Regions from separate parts of the Alteribacillus bidgolensis genome, predicted to be linked through region 2. Evidence: a T-box and tRNA genes for the amino acid it is inferred to sense, from the RefSeq annotation. Region 2 holds a T-box; the other holds one or more tRNA genes.
The links. A T-box is a leader RNA that pairs with one kind of tRNA and senses whether it is charged. The one in region 2 lies ahead of metG (methionine--tRNA ligase), so its partner is inferred to be a tRNA-Met.
Positions count from the first base shown of each region.

Region 1 (7,696 bases), 2.9 Mb from region 2:
TTTAGACGAATTCTTAAATCGGGAAGATACGCAATCGTTTATCTCCAGCTTTTTAGATTTTATTAATGAATTAATTGATTCACTCAGAAGCTGGTTTGGCGGAGAAAACGAATCAGCTTAACAAAAAATAATTTAAAAAAAGGTTTGCACAGTTTATCGTGCAAGCCTTGTTTTTTTAGGTTTTTAATGTGATTATTAAGCCGACTTTTTCTTTTGGATTTTATATCGTGAAAATCTATGGAAAAAAGGATAAAATAGAAGTGAAACGGTTTAATGCTGCATACGTATACTCAATTGAACTCTATTGAATTTATGCTCAAAAAGGAGCTGAAAAATAATGGAACTGTTAAATTATGCAAGTATTGGGTTTTTAATTGTGTTTTTTGGGACCGTTTTTTTAACAGGGGAAATGTTAGTAAAAGCAAAAGGGTTATTTGCCGTTTTAGGAATAGCTTTTATGAGTTTGTTCTTTTCTGTTCATATTGACTCAGCATCTAGTATGTGGATTCTTATTTTATATGCTGCTGGTCTTGGCTTAATTATATTAGATGGAAAAGTTATCAGTGACGGAACGATAGCTGTATTAGGTGCGCTGCTTATGGGGCTTGGCATAGCTGTTCCGACACCGAACATTACGTATGGTATATTAGTTGTATTTGGATTTATAATAGGCCTTTTTGCTGCAGGACTTTTCTTAAAAGTATTTCCTCGAAGAAAATTATGGTCAAAGATAACGCTTAGAGATCGGTTGAGCGGGGAACAGGGGTATAATTCAATGAGTGACACATACAAAGCACTCGAAGGAAAAGAAGGAAAAACAATCACACCCTTCCGTCCGATAGGAACGATTACTATTGAAGGAGATCAATATAGTGCGACAAGCGGTGGACAATGGATTGAGTCCGGTGAAGAAATAGTCGTCGTATCTGTAGATGGAACAAGAATACTGGTAAAGAGAAAAGAAAATAATAACGAATAAAGAAAGAAACTGGAACAAAAACCAGTTTCTTTTTTATTCTGATACTGCTGCATTTTTTGGTTTTGGTAATTTTTTGTAAACATTGTATAACATGAAAAATGCAATGGCCCAATAGAGTGTGAAAGCAAACGGCAATTGAAATGGCAACACATCAATAAGTGCAGAAATGACAGTAGGCAGTGTCACTGTATAAGCACAAATAATCCAAATTTGACGATAGGTTAAACGAATCGGAGCGGCTTTTCTTATTAATAACCCAAATAGAGTAAGGGCAAATATTCCTATAAATTTTAAGCCAGTTGAAAATAAATAAAGTAATAGCAAAACAACAGGAATCAATATGGGAAACAATCCACTTAAAGTATCCGCAAATGTTAGGATATCATCTTTTGATAATTGAATATTTCCAGCTTGATCATACCGAAACGTTTGTATTGTGCCATCTTCTGCTATTACTACCTCTTCACGCAGTAACGCAGTAGTGTTTTCTTCTTGTTCTATATCTTCTCTAGTTATTTCTCCGGATGCATCAAAAACAATGGTTTCATTCTCATGTTCATATATTTGAGGTTCCTTTTGCTCCGAGTGAAGTTGGCCGTTTTGCAGTTGGAAGTCTGGGATTTCTTCTGAAAGTGCATTTTCTACTTTATTGGCTGTCGAAAAAATAGTGTTTGTAAATAATACGCTAACAGGAATACTAGTAATTAACATTAAGAAAAACACATAACCAATGGTTTTACCAATTCCTTGAAACCGGAAACGGCCGATATACATTGGTGAGTATAAACTTTTTAAAAACTTTTGGAATATGTTCACAACACAATCTCCTTTCTGCCGTTTTATTTTACCTTAATATTTCTAACGAAAAAAGGACTTGTTCGTTGAAAAGACGAAACAAGGGGCAGTGTTTGTTAAATTCTTCTTAAAGTTATGAGCAACAGCAAATCGATACCTTTATAAATGAAAATCTTAATAAAATCTTTACAAAAATTAAATAATTCCTCAATATTGTATAAGTACGATGTAAGAGGTTTGTCGAAAAAGGGGATATAATTTTAATCGAAGGGATGAATAGATGTGGATCTTCAAACAATCTTATTCACATTTTTAGGTGGTCTCGGTGTATTTTTATTTGGAATTAAATTTATGGGAGACGGTCTTCAAAAAATTGCTGGAGACAGGCTGAGAGAAATTTTGGACAAGTTTACAAGCAATCCTTTTATGGGTGTACTGGCCGGGATTTTTGTAACGGTATTGATTCAATCAAGCAGTGGTTCTACAGTTTTGACCGTTGGACTCGTTAATGCTGGTTTTATGACCCTTCAGCAGGCAATTGGGGTTATAATGGGAGCAAATATCGGAACAACAGTAACAGCTTTCATTATTGGTATTAAGATTGAAGATTATGCTTTACCTATTTTATTTTTAGGAACAGTTCTTATCTTTTTCTTTAAAAATAAGAAGGTTAACAATTACGGACAAGTTATTTTCGGGTTCGGCGCTCTTTTCTTTGGTCTTTCCTTAATGGGAGATGGATTAGAGCCTTTAGAAGGTTTAGAAGGCTTTAAAGAATTAACTCTTAATATGAGTGAAAATCCGCTCTTGGGTGTAGTTATAGGTGCTTTATTTACCGTATCTGTTCAAAGTTCTTCTGCCTCCATTGGTTTGCTGCAAGAACTTTATGACCAGGGCTCCCTTATGTTGGATGCTGCTCTTCCAGTGTTATTCGGTGATAATATTGGTACAACAATAACAGCTGTACTGGCTGCTCTAGGTGCTTCCGTAGCAGCAAAACGTGCAGCCCTTACGCATGTTATTTTTAACCTTATCGGGGCAACAATTATTATTATTTTATTAGTTCCGTACACTGCTTTTATTGAGAATCTGCAAGGCTGGCTGAATTTAAATAAGCCGATGACGATTGCTTTTGCACACGGAATTTTTAATGTATCGAATACAATTCTTCAGATTCCATTTGTTGGCTTGCTTGCTCTACTCGTTACAAAATTAATACCTGGTAATGAAACAGAAATTGAATATAAAGCGAAGCACCTTGATACCAGTTTTATACAGCGTTCACCTTCGATTGCGTTAGGACAGGCAAAGTCGGAGACACTTCGTATGGCAGAGTTTGCTGAAAAAGGACTTATAGAAGCTAGAAATTATTTGAAAACAAATCAAAAACGGCATTCCGAATTAACTGTTCAATTTGAAGAAGCGATCAATAATTTAGATAGAAAAATAACCGATTATCTAGTAATGATCTCTGAGCGATCTTTATCAGATGAAAATTCAAGAATGCATTCTTTGTTAATGGATACCGTCCGTGACTTAGAACGTGTCGGTGATCATATGGAAAATTTAGTCGAGCTCGTTGATTATCAGCTCACAAACAAAGTAACACTTTCAGAGGATGCGTATGCTGATTTGGAAGAAATGTTTGATTTAACAATAAACACTTTAAAAAATGCAATAAGCGCGTTAGAAAATGATGATTTAGAAGAAGCAAAAGAAGTAGTAAAACAAGAAGAAGAAATAGACAAGATGGAACGTAAACTTCGGAAGAAGCATATCTTACGACTGAATGAAGGTAAATGTTCTGGTTCGGCAGGGATCATTTTTGTTGATATTGTCAGCAACCTTGAAAGAGTTGGAGATCATTCCGTTAATATTGCAGAAGTAGTATTAGAGGAAGAATAATGTATAATAAGAAGGTGTCCAATAAAAAGGATGCCTTCTTTTCAATTATCCCGTGTTACTAGTCATAACAGGAAGGAATAAATTTTATGTTTGATACCGTATTGTATATTTTAGCGGCAATATGTTATGTCCTTGCAATAATAGGTGTTGTTTACCCAATTGTCCCTAGCGGTTTATTTTATGGAGCAGCTGTACTTATACTAGGATATATTAAAGGGTTTATGAATTTTGATGTGTCTTTTTGGATTATTCAAGGAATAATAGCCTTTTTCTTATTTTTCGTTGACTATGCTGTTAATTATTTTGGTATACAAAAGAGCGGTGGAACAAAAGCTGCAGTATGGGGCAGTTTAATTGGTATTGTTATCGGTCCCTTTATCATCCCGGTTATTGGTATTCTCATTGGTGCAATCGCCGGAGCCATCATAGGGCAGGTGTTTTCAGGAGAAAAATCGTGGAAAAAAATAGGGAAAGTCGGATTTGGATCTGTCGCTGGTTTTATTGTAAGTGTATTATTAAAAGGAATTGTATTAATTTCAAATATGATTTATCTTCTTATTAAAATTATATAAAAAAATTGGATGAAGTTGTTGACTAGGTGTTGCTACCATGATAATATAATTATTGTCGTTGAAAAACGGATTGCTTATCTTCATAATTAAAATTCCACAGTAGCTCAGTGGTAGAGCTATCGGCTGTTAACCGATCGGTCGCAGGTTCGAATCCTGCCTGTGGAGCCATTTTGGCGGTGTAGCTCAGCTGGCTAGAGCGTACGGTTCATACCCGTGAGGTCGGGGGTTCGATCCCCTCCGCCGCTACCATATTATTAAAAATTAAACTAGTTTTAAAAACACATTGGAAAAAAACGGGAAGTTTATTCCTAAATGGCGGTTGTGGCGAAGTGGTTAACGCACCGGATTGTGGCTCCGGCATTCGTGGGTTCGATTCCCATCAACCGCCCCACTATTTGTTCAAAATTTTATAATATGGACCCTTAGCTCAGTTGGTCAGAGCTGACGGCTCATAACCGTCCGGTCGTAGGTTCGAGTCCTACAGGGTCCACCATTTTATAAAAAGCATGATAATCGTGCTTTTTTTGTTTACTGTTTTTACTGAATGATAGGATAATAAGGCAAACGGAGGAATACCCAAGTCCGGCTGAAGGGAGCGGTCTCGAAAACCGCCAGGAGTCTTTACGGGCTCGCGGGGGTTCGAATCCCTCTTCCTCCGCCATACATACGCCACACATAAATTTTTACCTAAACAAGGATGTATATTAAGTATATTATTACTCTTTTACCTCTCTTTTTTATTCTTTAGGAAAGTAATTAAGGATTCCGGCCAAGTCAAATTGTCGGAATCCTTAGTCTTTTCTTATTTAATTTAGCGTTGTTTTACCATAAAAAATTCACTGATCCTTAGTATTTCAATGTTTAACTCCGTAATAACTGGGGTACTGTATATGTGGTGTTTTTTCGAGAAGTTTCATAATTGTTGAAAAGAATTTAAGATTTTGGTAACGTTAAAAATGGCAGACTTATGAAACTGTTATGTTTTGTAGGTGCATCGCTTCTATTCAAGAGTTCTCAGCAAGAAAAACACCAAAAAACAAACCTTTTTAAGGAGGAGATTGAACAATGGCAAACCATCAACTACCTGAATTACCTTATGCACCAAACGCTCTTGAACCACATATCGATGAAGAAACAATGAAAATTCACCATGGGAAACACCATAACACGTATGTAACAAAACTTAATACTGCCCTTGAAGGTCAAGATGAACTTGCTGCAAAAGATGTGAACGAGCTTATCAGTGATTTAAACTCGCTTCCGGATAGCATTCGTACTGCAGTACGAAATAATGGAGGCGGCCACTCTAACCACACTCTTTTCTGGCAGATTCTAAGCCCAAATGGCGGCGGTGAACCTGGTGGAGAACTTGGAGATGCTATTAACAGTAAATGGGGAAGCTTAGATAAATTCAAAGAAGAATTTAAAAATACTGCACTAGGCCGTTTTGGCTCTGGCTGGGCTTGGCTGGTTGTTAATAATGGCGAACTTGAAATTCAAGATACACTTAATCAAGATTCTCCGATTATGGAAGGAAAAACACCTATTCTTGGCATTGATGTTTGGGAGCATGCTTATTACCTTAAATATCAAAACCGTCGTCCTGACTATGTAGAAGCATTCTGGAATGTAGTAAATTGGGACGAAGTATCTAAGCGTTACAGCGAAGCAAAATAAATCAATCAAACCGCCGCCAAATAGCGGCGGTTTTTTGCTGTCTAGAAAATACATTTTTTATTGAGGATTTCTGACTCCGTTTTATTTGATCTTGCATTTAGCTTGCCAATTCAGCGTTGTCACTGGACGACGTTACGTTCTTAGCAGAACTTTCTTTCGAGAAGCCAGTGCTTTTGTTCTGAAGATCAATTTCAGTAGTTCCAGCTCATAGTGCATAGCCGTCTTGACTTTGCGGCACAATATGGTCAAGGCGGGTGGGGCACGATGGCTAAGTCAATTACAAGAATTTTACTCGGAAATGTACAAGTGACGAAAAATTTATTATTATTATTAGTAATCGGCGGTCTTTATGCTATATCTATATCCTTATCCAATACGTTTGTAAATATATATTTATGGAAGCAATCCGGTGAAGTTTCGGATATCGCGTTATATCAACTGGCATCCGTGACAACTCAACCTGTTGCTTTTTTATTGGCCGGCTATATTTCAAAAAAAGCTGATCGCATTATTTCCTTGCGTTTAGGTGTTTTTATACTAACTGCTTTTTATTTAACTGTTTTATTTGCAGGAGAATCAGCTGAAACGATTCTTCTTTTATTAGGGGCATTACTAGGCATGGGATTTGGTTTTTATTGGCTTGGATATAATGTTCTCACATTCGAAATAACAGAACCGGATACTCGTGATTTTTTTAATGGATTTGCAGGTCTGTTAACCTCGTTTGCGGGGATGATCGGTCCGATAAGTGCAGGGGCTATTATTACATGGATGCCTGATACACAAGGATATAAAATGATATTTTTTATATCATTTTTCCTCTTTATTATGGCTGTACTTTTAAGTTTAAAGATGAAACACCGGCATGCTGAGGGGCCATTAAAAATACCAGCAGCTGCCAAAGAAATAAAAAGAAACTTGGCATGGCGAAAAATCCTCTATTCCCATTTTATACAAGGATTAAGAGAAGGTATATTTGTCTTTATCATCGTTCTGTGGGTTTATATGGCAACAAATAGTGAACTTGCTCTTGGTAGTTATGGTTTAGTAACGTCTGCAGTTTCTTTTGCAGGTTATTTTTTGGTAAGCAGGTTCTTAAAACCTTCACGTCGTAAAAAAGCCATTTTTATTGGAGGGATTTTGTTATTTGGTGCTGTTTTTCTTATCGTTTTTAATCCCGCTTATCCTCTCTTAATGACATATGGAGTTATTGTTTCAGCTGCTTATCCCATGCTCCTTGTGCCATATGTCTCTTTAACCTATGATGTGTTAGGAAAAGCTTCAAGTGCAGGCCCCCTTCGGATTGAGTATTTGATTACAAAAGAATGGTTTATTAATGGTGGCAGAGCGGTGTCTATCTTATTATTGTTATTAGGCATTTCTTTATTAGATGAGAAACAAATTATTCCTATCCTTATGGTGATTTGTGGATCTGGTCACTTTTTTATCTATTTTGTTATAAAAGGTATTGACACAAGATTTCTTCAAAATAAAAAAGAAGTGAATAGTGGAATGCCTGAAAACGGAGGAGGAGATTCTCTCACTTGAGAGGTTCTCCTCTTTTTTGTTGTTTCATTTAGTGCTAAAATAAGGAAGGTTGCACTTCACCATTTTTACGATAGCTGGTAAAGGGAGAGGAATAGATGTGGCAAAAAATAAAGTTGGAAAGAATCGAATTCCTTTCCGGTTAAATTTATTATTCTTTGCTGTTTTTATATTGTTTTCGGCATTAATTTTAAGACTTGGTTTTATCCAAATTGTTCAAGGC
Region 1 covers NZ_KZ614149.1:358,140-365,835, forward strand. The annotation lists gene CEF16_RS01920 (DUF1002 domain-containing protein) at 1-121, shown strand, start outside; gene CEF16_RS01925 (NfeD family protein) at 338-979, shown strand; gene CEF16_RS01930 (DUF1189 domain-containing protein) at 1,013-1,795, opposite strand; gene CEF16_RS01935 (Na/Pi cotransporter family protein) at 2,057-3,679, shown strand; gene CEF16_RS01940 (DUF456 domain-containing protein) at 3,766-4,251, shown strand; tRNA gene CEF16_RS01945 (tRNA-Asn) at 4,345-4,419, shown strand; tRNA gene CEF16_RS01950 (tRNA-Met) at 4,424-4,500, shown strand; tRNA gene CEF16_RS01955 (tRNA-His) at 4,567-4,642, shown strand; tRNA gene CEF16_RS01960 (tRNA-Ile) at 4,668-4,744, shown strand; tRNA gene CEF16_RS01965 (tRNA-Ser) at 4,818-4,912, shown strand; gene CEF16_RS01970 (superoxide dismutase) at 5,317-5,928, shown strand; gene CEF16_RS01975 (MFS transporter) at 6,193-7,476, shown strand; gene CEF16_RS01980 (peptidoglycan D,D-transpeptidase FtsI family protein) at 7,574-7,696, shown strand, end outside.
Region 1: it encodes a tRNA-Met, which carries the amino acid that the T-box ahead of metG (methionine--tRNA ligase) is inferred to sense. The anticodon was not compared.

Region 2 (7,696 bases):
GCAGTAACTCCCGTACAACCTGAACAATTAGCTGTGTAAGCTGTTGCCTGCATAGAAATTGTACGTCCATTTGAAGATGGATTATTCCCTGATCCACCACGAGACGCTGTAACCGCAGGTTCACGTGCCCCCACAGCTACTACTTTATCTTCGCTTTCTTCAATTTGTTTTTCTTCTATCAATTCCCGAGAAACTTCTTCCCCATCTTCAAGGACTACTTCATACCGTTTCTCGATTATGCCTTTCTTACCGTCTTCCACCACCTCTTCTTCTCCCTTAGGCAGAGAATCATCACGGCGGGTAACGGTAGCATAATCTATTTCTTCTTCCACTACATCGGTGACCTTTTCCACCCGTACGACCTCAATATCTGTTTTACCGGTGATTTCTTTATCTTCACCAGGCTCTATCCGGTCTTCATCAGAAACTTCTACACCGGCATCTTCTAAAAGGTCAGCGACCGTAGTCGAAGTTGTCATTATTTCCTCTTTTTCCCCATCATATTTTACATTTACTGGAAAAGCAGACTCATATGTTACCTGCATTCCTTCTTCTATTGGCGTGTCTATATGTTTGCTTAAGTAATCATTTTTATCTAGTGTAATACCTTGTTCATCTACCAATTCTTCTACAGTGGCAGCTGTCGTCCATACATCTTTTTCTTCCCCATTATTAGATACGGAAATCTGCTTTGCCTGCGCCCATTCCACTGTCATATTTCCTGCAATAGGATCCTGAAGAGATGGAGTTATATCATCTTCATCCTTCATTTTGAACCCCTGTTCGTTTAGCAGTTCACCCACTGTTTTTGCGTGGGTAGTGACGGTAATGTTCTCTTTAGCATCCTTTACAATCGTGACCGTTGCTTTGGTTGTTTGATAAACCGCAGCAGTAATCATTAAAAGAATTGCTACCAAGACCAAGGCGAGCCTTTTTCCAGTAGTTAATCTTGAAAAAAAGGAATTCAGCTTTGAATTCATGGTCTAATCCTCCTCTACAAGCTAAGCATTATAGAGATTTCCACCTCCCGTGTCAATCCACATATTTTCCTACCTCATTATCTGCCATAGCAGAAAAAAAGAGAAGAAAAACTTATCGACACTGCACTGTATGTAAAAGGAGAGAAGAATAGAAGGATTTCGAATAAACAATAAGTCTTATACAATTTGGCATAAACTGACAAAGAAAAATGTCAGTTTATGCGGAAAAGTTTTTTAGCATTTGCTGTCGTTTGTTCTGCTAATGTTTCAAAAGAAATCTCTTTCAATTCTGCAATTTTCTCCGCTACTAATTTTACATAAGCGGGTTCATTACGCTTGCCGCGGTATGGATGTGGTGCCAAAAATGGACTGTCTGTTTCTACAAGAAGACGATCCATTGGAATTTCTTTAGCAACTTCTTTTGGTTTTTTGGCATTTTTAAACGTTACTGGCCCTCCAAATGAAATGTAAAAATTCATTTTCAAACACTCTTTGGCAATTTCCAAGCTGCCGCCAAAGCAATGCATAATTCCCCCAGTTTCCGCAGCATTTTCTTCTTTTAATATATCAACTATATCTTGATGAGCTTCTCTGTCATGAATAATAATAGGAAGATTTACTTTTTTAGCCAAATGAATTTGTTTGCGAAACACTTCTTTTTGTACTTCTTTTGGCGACTTATCCCAATGATAATCAAGTCCCATTTCTCCGAGTGCAACGACCTTCGGGTCAGCGGCCAATTCTTCTAACCACTTTAAGTCTTCTTCCGTCATATCAATAGCATCTACAGGATGCCAGCCCACTGCTGCATAAATAAAATCATATGTTTCTGCTAATTCCATAGCTTTAGGGATGGTTTCCCGGTCAAACCCAACCACAGTCATCCATTCCACCCCTTCTGATTTTGCTCTATTTATAGTATCTTCTACATCTTCCTCAAATTGGTCTATATTTAAATGAACATGGGTATCAAATAACATCATTTTCCTCCTTTTCACATTAACAAAAACTACTTTTTTTTTCGAAAAACTTGGCTTAACGCCTTTTCAAGGAAACTGTCTAATAACACAATCGCCCCGAGGTATTATTTCCCGAGGCGACTCCTTGCATTAATTAATTTACAACAGAACCGTTTGGAAGGTTAGCATCAATAGTTGCCAGTGTTAATTTACTGCCTTTCGAGGCAGCAAGAATCATACCTTGTGAAAGCTCTCCCCGTAATTTTACTGGTTTTAAGTTTGATACACAGATTACTTTTCTCCCTTTAAGGTCGGCTGGTGTGTAATGTTCTGCGATGCCAGACACAACTTGACGTCTTTCATCTCCTAAATCAAGTTGTATTTTCAACAGTTTGTCTGTCTTCTTTACAGGTTCAGCTTCTAACACTTCCGCTACTTTTAATTCTACTTTTGAAAAATCGTCTATATTGATTTTATGATTTTTTTCTGATTCTTGTTTCTTGTCACTTTCCTGGTCTTCTTCTGTTTTTACTGTTCCACCCATGTCTTTAATAATATTGGCTACTTCCTCTTCTACTTCCAGACGAGGAAATAGCGGTTTCCCTTTTTTAACAACAGTGGTTCCTTCATGCAGCTCACCGAAAGTACGCATCGTTTCCCACTTCGTTAAGGAAGACGGCACCCCTATTTGTTCCCACATCTTTTGAGGAGTGTCTGTCATAAACGGCTGAATCATAATGGAAATATAACGGAGAGATTCCGATAAATGGTACATAACCGCTCCTAATTGTTCCTTTTGCTCTTCATTTTTTGCCAGCATCCATGGCTGTGTTTCGTCGATATATTTATTTGTTCTGCTGACTAACTGCCAAATGGCGGTTAGAGCTACGGAGAACTCCATATCTTCCATCGCATTTTCTACTTTATTTACAGTAGCATACACTAAATCAACGAGAGAGGCATCGTAAGGCGTGCCGTCTTTAAGGTAGGCTGGTAATTCTCCGTCAAAATATTTATTTACCATTGCTACAGTACGGTTTAACAGATTTCCTAAATCATTAGCAAGATCATAATTTAAGCGGTCGACAAAGCCTTCGGGAGTGAAAACCCCATCTGAACCAAAAGGTACTTCGCGTAGTAAATAATAACGGAGTGCATCAAGTCCATATCGGTTAATCAGCGGGATGGGATCTACTACATTACCTTTTGACTTTGACATTTTTCCGTCTTTCATTAAGAGCCACCCGTGACCAAATACTTTTTTAGGTAAAGGCAGATCAAGAGCCATCAGCATGATAGGCCAGTATATCGTATGAAAACGTACAATCTCTTTTCCAACCAAATGTACATCAGCAGGCCAATATTTTAAATAAGCGTCTTCATTTTCACTTCCGTACCCGAGTGCTGTAATATAGTTTGACAACGCATCAATCCAAACATAGACGACATGCTCGGGGTCGCTTTTTACAGAGATCCCCCACTCAAATGCTGTACGTGAGACTGCAAGATCCTCTAGTCCAGGTTTGATAAAATTATTAATCATTTCATTTTTACGGGACTCCGGCTGAATGAATTCAGGGTTTTCTTCATAAAATTTCAACAAACGATCTGCATATTTACTCATACGGAAAAAATATGACTTTTCCCGTACCCATTCAACAGGGTGTCCACTCTCTGGACTTTTTCCACCTACTATTGTTCCATTTTCATCATATTCAGGGTCTTCAAGTTGAAGTTCTGTATAAAAAGTTTCATCTGGTACGGAATACCATCCTTCATACTCATCAAGATAAATGTCGCCATTGTCTTTTAATTTTTCAAAAATTTGCTGGACCATTTTTTTATGGCGTTCCTCTGTCGTTCTAATAAAATCATCATAAGATATATCCAATTTATCCCATAAATTTTTAATGCCTGCTACCACTTCATCAACAAACGTTTGAGGAGATACTCCTTTATCTTTCGCTTTTCGTTCAATTTTCTGTCCGTGTTCGTCGGTACCAGTTAAATATCTTACATCATACCCACGCAGACGTTTGTATCTTGCCATTGCATCCCCTGCTACGGTTGTATATGCATGGCCGATATGGAGCTTATCACTTGGATAATAAATAGGTGTTGTAATATAAAACGTTTTTTGTCCCTCTTCCATTATAAATCCTCCTTTATTTATATTCATTCTTTATTAAATAAAATCCAAGCGTGCTTCCTTTAGTTAAGAACCAAAATAGCAGAACGCTTAAATTCATACATATTAAAAAACTGTTTTTCATAGAGTCAATAAAAAAGATTTTAAAGGTGGATGCTGCAGAAGTAGTTTTGCTTATAATGTTTAGTCATAAAAAAGTATACTTCTTTTAGCAAAGGTAAACTTTTTATTTTCATTCTTTCGGAGATGTATCATAAGATTTATGTTGGCCTTAGCATATTAGAAAAACTTGGCTTACCGCCGAGTAATTATGGCGGAAGTCGTAGTTTTACTTTTAACAATTTAAACTTTCCTAAAGTATAAAAAAACCCTCGTCCTGCAAAGGGACGAGAGCTATACTCACGCGGTACCACCCAAATTTCTCCGCCTTTTTGCAAGTACGAAGCTTTATGCGCCGCCATTATATATATTCAGGCGCTCTCTTTAACGCAGAAGTACGTTCCTTTCTTACACAAAGGCTCGAAAAGAAATTCCTCCGGGACCATCTTCAAAAGTTCATACTGTACCGGTTTCCAGCATACCCGGCTCTCTGTAACAGATTTCCTCTTTACTCATCCCTTCATCGGACCTCATAAGTGTTCACATTTGACTATTTCCCACTAAGACTATAACGAAGCAATTTTATTGTGTCAAGCTGAACAGAAAGGTTATTTGCCGCTTTCATATACTATTATTTCTGTTTATAAGTAAGCTCATACATTCGACAATTTTTTTAGTATATGTCGAATGAACCATAACTCTTGTTCTATTAGCAGTATAACTTTGTTCATTAAATAGAAAATATCTTGTATTTTGGAAAATTTTTAGGTATGTTTAAAGTGACACATTTCTTTTAACCCTTGTTATGTCAGCCATTAAACAAAAATAGTAAAAATTTTCAAAGTTTATTAGTTTTTATAATTGACGTTTTTTGGAAAGATTGGTATTCTAAGTAGACAAAGATAGAGAATATTGTCGATTTTTGTCGACGTTTCCTTTTGTTATTTACATTTTGAGGAGGAGCTTGTATGAAATCTACTGGTATTGTACGGAAAGTGGACGAGTTAGGCAGGGTTGTTATTCCGATTGAACTTAGAAGAACACTTGATATTGCGGAAAAAGACGCTCTTGAAATTTATGTCGATCATGACCGTATTGTTTTAAAAAAGTATAAGCCTAACATGACATGTCAAGTTACAGGTGAAGTGTCCGAGGAAAACATCGCACTAGCAGATGGTAAAATCATTCTTTCTCCTGACGGTGCAAAGGAAATTATGAACGACCTCGAAGGTTTTGTAAATAAAAAGTCAAATGCTTAATCTCCGCGTGCTTATGGGGAAGCTGCAGTTTAAACAAAGTTAACCATTCCCAAAGTGTAAAAAAGACGAATTCCTTTTTTAGGAATTCGTCTTTTTTAGATAAAAGAGTCGGAGCTATGATTGCCGGTAAATCATCATAGTGTTTTAACCGAACTTCGAACTTTCCTTTTTCTTATAAATGATGATAAATAGCATACACTTCTCGTTTTGGCAGGTTCCTTTCCTTTGCTGTTTCCTTTATTGCATCTTTAGACGTCATTCCTTTTACAACATAACTATTAACATGTTCAGAAACAGTTAACGTTTCCCACCAAAGTGCCTGTTCTCTCTCTTTTGCATTTCCTCCTTCCACAATGAGACAGCACTCCCCTTTTACCGACTCTTCTTCTAGATACTCTCTTATTTTTCCTAAAGTCCCTCTCCATAGTTCTTCAAATTTTTTAGTCAATTCCCGTGCCAATACTGCTTTTCGATCTCCCCATTTCCTTTCTAAATGTTCGATGGTTTCTTTTATACGATAAGGAGATTCATAAAAGATGAGAGGAGCTTCAATATATGTGAGCTCTTCAAGTACGTTTTCTCGTTCCTTTTTTTTCCGCGGTAAAAAACCATAAAAGTAAAAGGGACCACCGCCGAGTCCAGACCCGGTTATAGCTGTTGTTGCAGCGTTGGCACCTGGCAGGGTAATAACTTTAAATCCTGCATCAATACACTGATACACCGCTTCTTTGCCTGGATCTGAAACAAGAGGCATACCTGCGTCGCTGACTAATGCTATTATTTTTCCTTCTTGCAGTAACGTTAGTATTTTTTGTCCTTTGTTTTCTTTATTGTGTTCATGATAGCTATCAAGGGGGGAAGAAATATCAAAATGAGAAAGAAGTTTACGAGTCTGCCTCGTATCTTCCGCAAAAATGATATCAGCTTCTTTTAGTGTTCTTACAGCCCGAAATGTCATATCTTCTAAATTACCGATAGGAGTTGGAACTAAATACAACACTCCTGTATCAGTTGATTGAAAACTCTTTTGCAGTCTCATTTTCTCACCCTTTCTGCAGCACGGACCAGTCAGCTAAATATTACCATCTACCAATGCTTTTTTTTCTTTGCGCCCCATTTTTTTCATCATGTATTCTGCTTGCATTGCTTCTTTTTTTGTCGAAAAAGCTTTTTTGTATACTAACCGAAATGGTCCGCGGCCTCTTGTGTATTTTGCTCCTTTTCCTTTCTCATGCATTGTCAGTCTCCGCTCTATATCTGGGGTATACCCAATGTAAAAAGTACCGTCTCCACATTGAAGCATATATACATAATGTTTAGCGTCCTTCATAATATTTCCTAAACTCCTCTGTATATTTACCATCGTCTGTATAAACAGTTAACGGCGGTAAACATGTCAATCCTGGTTTGCCATCCTTTATCCCTTCTAATAAAACAATATTTGAATCTTTTCCTTTTTTTGGATAAATACATTTCAAACGTTTCGGTTCCAGCCGATATTTACGATATACTTCCATTAATTCAGAAAGCCTCTCCGGTCTTAGTACCATAGACACTTTCCCTTTTTGCTTCACTAACCGTGAAGCTGCTTCCACCATATCGGTTAGCGTTCCATTTCGTTCATGACGAGCATTGGTGAAATAAGGGTTATCGTTCCATTCATTTTCTCCGGAAGTGGCAAAATACGGTGGATTACAAGTCACTAAGTCGGCCTGCCCGATGTTCTCTATTATGTTTTTTCTCCTGACATCTCCTTCTATAAATCTAAGTTTATGATCCAGGTTATTATATTGCGCGCTCCTCCTCGCCATATCAGCCAGTCTTGGCTGTAACTCTATTCCTGTTATAGGGACACAACTGCGAGTTGAAAGAACTAATGGAATAATACCATTTCCGCTGCATAAATCGATTATGTTTCCTTTGGTAATAGGTATATATGTAAACCTGGCTAATAGGACAGCATCAATAGAAAAGGCAAACACATCTTTACTCTGAATAATATGTAGCCCTTCCATTATATAATCAAGCCTTTCCCCTTCAGATAAGTAAGGCACCCTTATCACCATCCATCACATATTTTCTTCGACACACATTGCCTATTCGTGTTTATGTATTTTTTCTCATAATAGAAAATTGCCGCCCTATAAAGGGGAAATCGACTACAAACGCCACGTCCTTTACGTTGAATTTTACAGTTCACTTCTAACAGTATAAAAAGGGCTGTCCCTATAAAAAGGGCTGTCCCTATAA
Region 2 covers NZ_KZ614149.1:3,285,103-3,292,798, reverse strand. The annotation lists gene CEF16_RS16230 (G5 and 3D domain-containing protein) at 1-980, opposite strand, end outside; gene CEF16_RS16225 (TatD family hydrolase) at 1,193-1,960, opposite strand; gene metG (methionine--tRNA ligase) at 2,094-4,091, opposite strand; T-box leader at 4,468-4,720, opposite strand; gene CEF16_RS16215 (transition state genes transcriptional regulator AbrB) at 5,156-5,446, shown strand; gene rsmI (16S rRNA (cytidine(1402)-2'-O)-methyltransferase) at 5,619-6,485, opposite strand; gene CEF16_RS16205 (GIY-YIG nuclease family protein) at 6,519-6,776, opposite strand; gene CEF16_RS16200 (tRNA1(Val) (adenine(37)-N6)-methyltransferase) at 6,763-7,500, opposite strand.